Regions from separate parts of the Roseixanthobacter glucoisosaccharinicivorans genome, predicted to be linked through region 2. Evidence: riboswitches for the same ligand, from Rfam matches in the RefSeq annotation. Region 2 holds a riboswitch; the other holds the start of a gene.
What was found. Region 2 has a riboswitch for thiamine pyrophosphate ahead of thiC (phosphomethylpyrimidine synthase ThiC). Riboswitches for the same ligand answer to the same signal wherever they lie in the genome.

Region 1: it holds a riboswitch for thiamine pyrophosphate, as region 2 does, so the genes downstream of both, thiO (glycine oxidase ThiO) here and thiC (phosphomethylpyrimidine synthase ThiC) in region 2, are expected to answer to the same signal.

The regions. Positions count from the first base shown of each region.
Region 1 covers NZ_CM195538.1:899,040-902,446, reverse strand. The annotation lists gene V5F78_RS03845 (thiazole synthase) at 1-776, opposite strand, end outside; gene thiS (sulfur carrier protein ThiS) at 868-1,092, opposite strand; gene thiO (glycine oxidase ThiO) at 1,095-2,261, opposite strand; TPP riboswitch at 2,280-2,379, opposite strand; gene V5F78_RS03830 (NUDIX domain-containing protein) at 2,592-3,035, shown strand; gene amaB (L-piperidine-6-carboxylate dehydrogenase) at 3,096-3,407, shown strand, end outside.
Region 2 covers NZ_CM195538.1:1,649,969-1,653,375, reverse strand. The annotation lists gene V5F78_RS07315 (protein-methionine-sulfoxide reductase heme-binding subunit MsrQ) at 1-32, opposite strand, end outside; gene V5F78_RS07310 (thymidylate synthase) at 121-915, opposite strand; TPP riboswitch at 1,103-1,237, shown strand; gene thiC (phosphomethylpyrimidine synthase ThiC) at 1,331-3,196, shown strand; gene V5F78_RS07300 (hypothetical protein) at 3,263-3,407, opposite strand, start outside.

The DNA.
Region 1 (3,407 bases), 750 kb from region 2:
CTGGAAGCTTCCGCATGCAGCTTCTTGGGGATACGCCCCGACAGCCGGGCGAGCCGTCCGCCATCCACCGCATGGCGGAATGCGGCGGCCATGCGCACCGGATCGTGCGCCTTGGAGACCGCCGTATTGAGCAGCACCGCCGCGCATCCGAGCTCCATGGCGAGCGCCGCATCGGAAGCCGTGCCGATGCCGGCGTCCAGCACCACCGGAACCGGGGAGCGGGCGCAGATCAGCTCGATCATGTGCGGGTTGGCAATGCCGAGCCCGGTGCCGATCATGGAGCCGAGCGGCATCACGGTGGCGGCGCCGAGGTCCGCCAGCTTCTGGCAGGTGACGGGATCATCGTTGCAATAGGGCAGCACGACGAAGCCGCGATTGACCAGATCCTCGGTGGCCTTCAGCAGTTCCTCCACGTTCGGATAGAGCAGTTCGCGATCGCCGATCACTTCCAGCTTCACCCAATTGGTCTCCAGCGCCTCGCGCGCCAGCTCGGCGGTGAGCACCGCATCCTTCGCGGTCTGACAGCCGGCCGTGTTTGGCAGGATGTGCACGCGGCCGGAGAGCAGGTCGGTCAGGCTCTCCTCATAGCTCGCAAGGCTGATCCGGCGGATCGAGGCGGTGGCCATCTCCGCGCCCGAGGCGGCGAGCGCATCGAGGAACACCTTCTGGTTCGGATAGCCCGCCGTGCCCAGGAACAGGCGCGAATTGAAGCTGCGCCCGGCGATCACCAGCGGGTCGGCATTTGGGGCGGCGGCGGAGTTCAGGGAAGCATTCATGGTCATTCTCTTTGCCCGCGCGATGCGGCGGGCGCTAGCCGGTGTCTCGCGGGCGGCTCAGCCGCCCTGCTGGCCTTTGTTTGCAGGCGGCTCAGCCGCCTTGCTTGGCCTGGATGATTTCCACTGCGTCGCCCGAGACGAGCTTGTGCTCGGCCCAGCGGGCGCGCGGCAGGACGGCGCCGTTCAGCGCCACGGCAATGCCCTTGCGGGCCGCATCCACGCCCTTCTGATCCAGAAGATCGGCGATGGTGGCAACCGCGAGGGTTTCGCGCGCGCCATTCACCTGGAGATCGAGCAGGGTTTCGGTTTCCATCATCCTCACTCCGCCGCCACGCGCGCCGCGAACCGCTCCGCCCCGAACGGCGCGATCAGCGGATCGGTCCGGCCCTCCAGCACTAGGGCGCAGATGGTGGAGGTGGTCACCGGCAGCAGCAGGATGCCGTTTCGGTGATGGCCAGTGGCATGGATCAAGCCTTCCACCTCGCTCACGCCCAGGATCGGCGCATCGTCACGGCTGCCAGGGCGGAAGCCCACCCATTGCTCGATGATGGTCAGTTCCTCGATGGTCGGCACGCAGCGCCACGCGTGGGTGAGCAGCGCCAGCTGGCCACCGGCGGTGATATCGGTGTCGAAGCCCTTCTCCTCCACCGTCGCGCCGATGATGAGGCGCCCGTCCTTGCGCGGCACCATATAAGTGCCCGGCCCCCACAGCACATGGGTCAGCAAGGGCGCAGCGGGGTCCATGCGCAGGGCCAGCATCTGCCCCTTGATGGGACGCACCGGGAGCGGCGCCGCCGGGGCGATGGTGACCCCACGCGACCAGGCGCCCGCTGCAAGAATCACGGTATCGGCGGGATGCAGGACGCCATCGACCACGACGCCGCGCGCCTTGCCGTCGCGGGTTTCCACCCGTTCCACCTTGGCCTGTTCGTGCAGCACCGCGCCGGCCTTCAGCGCCGCCACCTTCAGCGCCGCCGCGGTTTGCCGGTTGTCGGCCTGATGATCCTGCGGGCACCACAGCGCGCCGGCCAGTTTGGTGGCGAGATGGGGTTCCTTGCGGCGCGCCTCGGCGGCGGTCAGCCATTCCACCGGCAGGCCGAGGCTCTTTTGAAAGGCGTGCTGGTGGCGCAGCTTGGCGGCATCGTCGGCGGTCAGCGCGACGACCAGCGTGCCCTCCTCGCGCAGGCCCACATCCATGCCGCTGGCGGCTTCCAGATCCGCCGCGAAGGCGGGCCACATCGTCTGGCTGGCGCGGTTGAGGGCGAGCAGCCCTTCCTCTCCCGGCTCGGCTTCCGCGCAGGCGGCGAGCATGCCGGCGGCGGCATGGCTGGCGCCGGAGCCGGCACGGCCGGCGTCGAACAGCTCGACCTTGCAGCCCGCCTGGGCGAGACGCCAGCCGATGGCGAGCCCGATGACGCCCGCGCCGATGACGGCGACGCGCATCCCCACAGCGTCGCTGCGGGCCGGCTGAACTTGCGAAGACATACTATTCTGGGACGATAAGCGGGTGCTCATCGGCTCCTCCCTACGCTGGAATGACCCAGACAGGTTCGATGGGTATGATCTCAGCCGCGCGTGACGCGCGGCACCCCAGGCCGTCTGACAGTATCACCGCTTCGCGCCCCAGCGGCAAGGAAAACTCAAAAATTCGCATCGAACCGTCACGAAGCGATGCAAGGCGTTTGGTCCCATAGCTTTTTCACGGGCCAGCCGCAATTGCGGCGCGCGGAATGCATGGGGCGGCCGCCGAGCCCGGGCAGATGTTGTGTGCCAGCCCCCGCTGTCAGGCGTGCGCGGACGCGCTATAAGGCGGCCATGCTGCCTCTGCTTCCGCTCATCCGGCGCGTGCGCCACGGCCTCACCCTCGGTGTGCGCACCATCGTCATGGACGAGGCGCGCGGCGTGCTGCTGGTGCGCCATTCCTATACGCCCGGCTGGCATTTTCCCGGCGGCGGCGTGGATGTGGGCGAAACCACGGAAGATGCGGCCCGGCGCGAACTGATGGAAGAAGCGGCGGTCACCGCCGAAGGTCCATTGGTGCTTCATGGCCTGTTCTTCAATCCCCGCGTCGGCGGGCGCGATCATGTGGCCTGCTATCTCGTGCCGCGCTTTTCCTTCGAGGCATTGCCCGGCCCCAATCTGGAAATTCGCGAGGTGCGCTTTTTCCCGCGCGACGCTTTGCCGGAGGATGTCACCGCCAGCACGCTGCGCCGCCTCGCCGAGATCGAAGGCGGGCAGCCGCCGGACCCGCGCTGGTAGCGCGCGGGCCATCGCTCTTCGCGTACCCGTTCGCCGCCTGTCTCATTCGGGAGCTGTCTCATGGAAGTGACCTCCGCCCCCTCCCCCGCCGCCGAAATCGCCACCTTGCTCGATCGCCTGGGCGTTTCGCCCGCAGCGCGCGCCGGCGGCACGCTGCGGGCGCATTCGCCGATCACCGGCGAACAGGTCGCCACCCTGAATGAAACGCCCGACGCGGCGGCGGCGATCGGCGCCGCGCACGAAGCTTTTCTCGCCTGGCGCGCCGTGCCCGCGCCCCGCCGGGGCGAGCTGGTGCGCCTGCTGGGCGAAGAATTGCGCGCCGCCAAGGCGGATCTCGGCCGGCTGGTGACGCTGGAGGCGGGCAAGATTCTC
Region 2 (3,407 bases):
AACTTGCCATTGCGTTCGTGAAACAAAGCCATGATGCGTGCTCTCTCGCTGTCGCTCAAGATACGCAAGGCGCCGCGTCAAAGTTACGACCGCCATGACACAAGGCCGTGAGGCCACACATCATACGGCCACGGGCGCCTTAATGGCGGGATGGGGATTATAATCCTCAATCGCCACGTCCTCATAGCGGAATGCAAAGATGTCGCGCACCTGCGGGTTCAGGACCAGGCGCGGCAAGGGGCGCAAGGGGCGGGACAATTGCTCCCGCGCCTGCTCCATATGGTTGGAATACAGGTGAACATCACCGAACGTATGAACGAAATCGCCAGCTTTTAAGCCCACTACCTGAGCCACCATCGCGGTCAATAGAGCGTAGGATGCAATATTGAAAGGAACGCCAAGAAAAACATCGGCGGAACGCTGGTACAATTGACAGGAAAGCTTGCCCTCCGCGACGTAAAACTGGAACAGGCAATGGCATGGCGGCAGCGCCATCTTTGGCACATCGGTCGGATTCCAGGCGGTTACAATCAAGCGCCGAGAATCCGGATTGCGCTTAATGTCGGAGACCACTTGGGCGATCTGGTCGATCACGCCCCCTTCCGGGGTAGGCCAGGAGCGCCACTGATGGCCGTACACGGGGCCGAGATCGCCGTTCGCATCCGCCCACTCGTCCCAGATGGAAACGCCGTTTTCCTTGAGATATCTGATGTTTGTGTCGCCAGCCAGAAACCACAGCAGCTCGTGGACGATGGATTTCAGATGCAGCTTCTTGGTGGTGACCAGGGGGAAGCCCTCAGCCAGGTCGAACCGCATCTGATGGCCGAACACGGAGAGCGTGCCGGTGCCGGTGCGGTCCTCCTTGCGGACGCCTTCGGCCAGAATGCGCAGAAGAAGGTCGTGGTACTGGCGCATCTCAGCCCTTCTCCGTCCCAATTCCGTGCTTCTCCGTGAGATTTATGCACTCCAACCGGAAAAGTCATGGCCGCAGGTCGCGAAGCCGCCTCCGGACCCACACAAATTCGTGTTGCGACGCACCATTATCGACTCCGTCCTCGCTGCGTCGCAGCGTTGACATGGATCAATCCGCTGCCCACTGTGGACGCATTCCAAGGGGAGCCCCGCGAGGGGGCTGAGAGATCGCCTTCCGGATTGGTCGTCATGATCACCGGCGCCGCGATGACCCTTCGAACCTGATCCGGGTCATGCCGGCGAAGGGATCGGAATAGGCCTCCGCCGCGATTCGTCCGCGAATCTCCACAGAGGCCACCCGTCTCCTAAGCTCGAATTCCCGGATCTCATTTGAAGCGCGAGCTTGAAGGAGATCCGTATGCTCGACGAAGCCTCCACCTCATCCCTGAAGGTGACGACAGGCCCCCTGCTCCAGTCCCGCAAAGTGTTCGTGCCCGCCGACCGTCCCGACGTGCGGGTGGCGATGCGGGAGGTCAGCCTGTCCGATCCCGCCGAACGCCCGGTGCGCGTCTATGACACCTCCGGCCCCTATACCGACCCCGAGGCCTTGATCGACCTGACCAAGGGCCTTGCCGAGCTGCGCCGTAGCTGGGTGCTGGAGCGCGGCGATGTCGAGGAAGTGGAAGGGCGCGCGCAGAAGCCGGAAGACGATGGCCTGAAACCCGGCCAGACCAGCCATTTGCCCGCCTTCGACCGCACCGGCCGCAAGCCCCTGAAGGCCAAGCCCGGCAAGCGGCCGACCCAGATGGCCTATGCGCGTGCCGGCATCATTACCGCCGAGATGGAATATGTGGCCGCGCGCGAAAATCTCGCCCGCGCCAATGGCGGCGCCCACCCGCACCACAAGGCCATGGGCCTCGGCTCGGCCATTCCCACCGATATCACGGCCGAGTTCGTACGCGAGGAAGTAGCGCGCGGCCGCGCCATCATCCCCAACAACATCAACCATCTCGAAACCGAGCCGATGGCCATCGGCCGGAACTTCCTGGTGAAGATCAACGCCAATATCGGCAATTCCGCCGTCACCTCGGGGGTTGCCGAGGAGGTGGACAAGCTGGTGTGGGCGATCCGCTGGGGCGGCGACACGGTCATGGACCTGTCCACCGGCAAGAACATCCACACCATCCGCGAATGGATCATCCGCAATTCACCCGTCCCCATCGGCACGGTGCCGATCTATCAGGCGCTGGAGAAGGTGAACGGGGTCGCGGAGGACCTCACCTGGGAGATCTTCCGCGACACGGTGATCGAGCAGGCTGAGCAGGGCGTGGACTATATGACCGTCCATGCCGGCGTGCGCCTCGCCTATGTGCCGCTGACCGCCAACCGCGTCACCGGCATCGTCTCGCGCGGCGGCTCGATCATGGCCAAGTGGTGCCTGGCGCACCACAAGGAGAGCTTCCTCTACGAGCATTTCGAGGAATTGTGCGAGATCTTCGCCCAATATGACGTCGCCTTCTCGCTCGGCGACGGCCTGCGCCCAGGCTCCATCGCGGACGCCAACGACGCTGCCCAATTCGCCGAGCTGGAGACCCTGGGCGAGCTCACCGAGATCGCCTGGAGGCACGATTGCCAGGTGATGATCGAGGGGCCGGGCCATGTGCCGCTGCACCTCATCCGCGAGAATGTGGAGAAGCAGCTGAAGGTCTGCCACGAGGCGCCGTTCTATACGCTTGGCCCGTTGGTTACCGACATCTCGCCCGGCTACGACCACATCTCCTCGGCCATCGGCGCGGCCATGATCGGCTGGTTCGGCACCGCCATGCTCTGCTACGTGACGCCCAAGGAGCATCTCGGCCTGCCCAACCGGGACGATGTGAAGACCGGCGTCATCTCCTACAAGATCGCCGCCCATGCGGCAGACCTTGCGAAAGGCCATCCGGCTGCGCGCATCCGGGACGATGCCCTTTCCCGGGCCCGCTTCTCCTTCCGCTGGCGCGACCAGTTCGCGCTCTCCCTCGACCCGGAGACGGCGGAATCCTTCCACGACGAGACCTTGCCGGCGGAGGGCGCCAAGGTGGCGCATTTCTGCTCCATGTGCGGGCCGAAATTCTGCTCCATGAAAATCTCCCAGGAGCTGAAGATCGAAGCCGGCGATATTGCCCGCGCCGAAGCCGACAACCAGGCGGCCGCCGGCATGGCGGAAATGGCGCAGAAATTCCGCGACGGCGGCGGCAAGATTTACACCCCCGCCCCTGACGTCGCCGAACCACCCTCCGCCTGAGCCGCGCGCCTCAAAAGAAAACCCCGCCCTTCACAGGGCGGGGCTGGCACCGGAACGATGGTTGGGTCAGTCGAATGACGCGCTGGTGGTATCCGTTTTGCGATTATAGCGAATCGTAATCTTCGCCACGCTGCAGAGATCAATATTCTGCCAGACTGCGCTCGAATCATCGTCGTCATAGACGACCTTCAAGTCCCACTTGCAGGCGCTC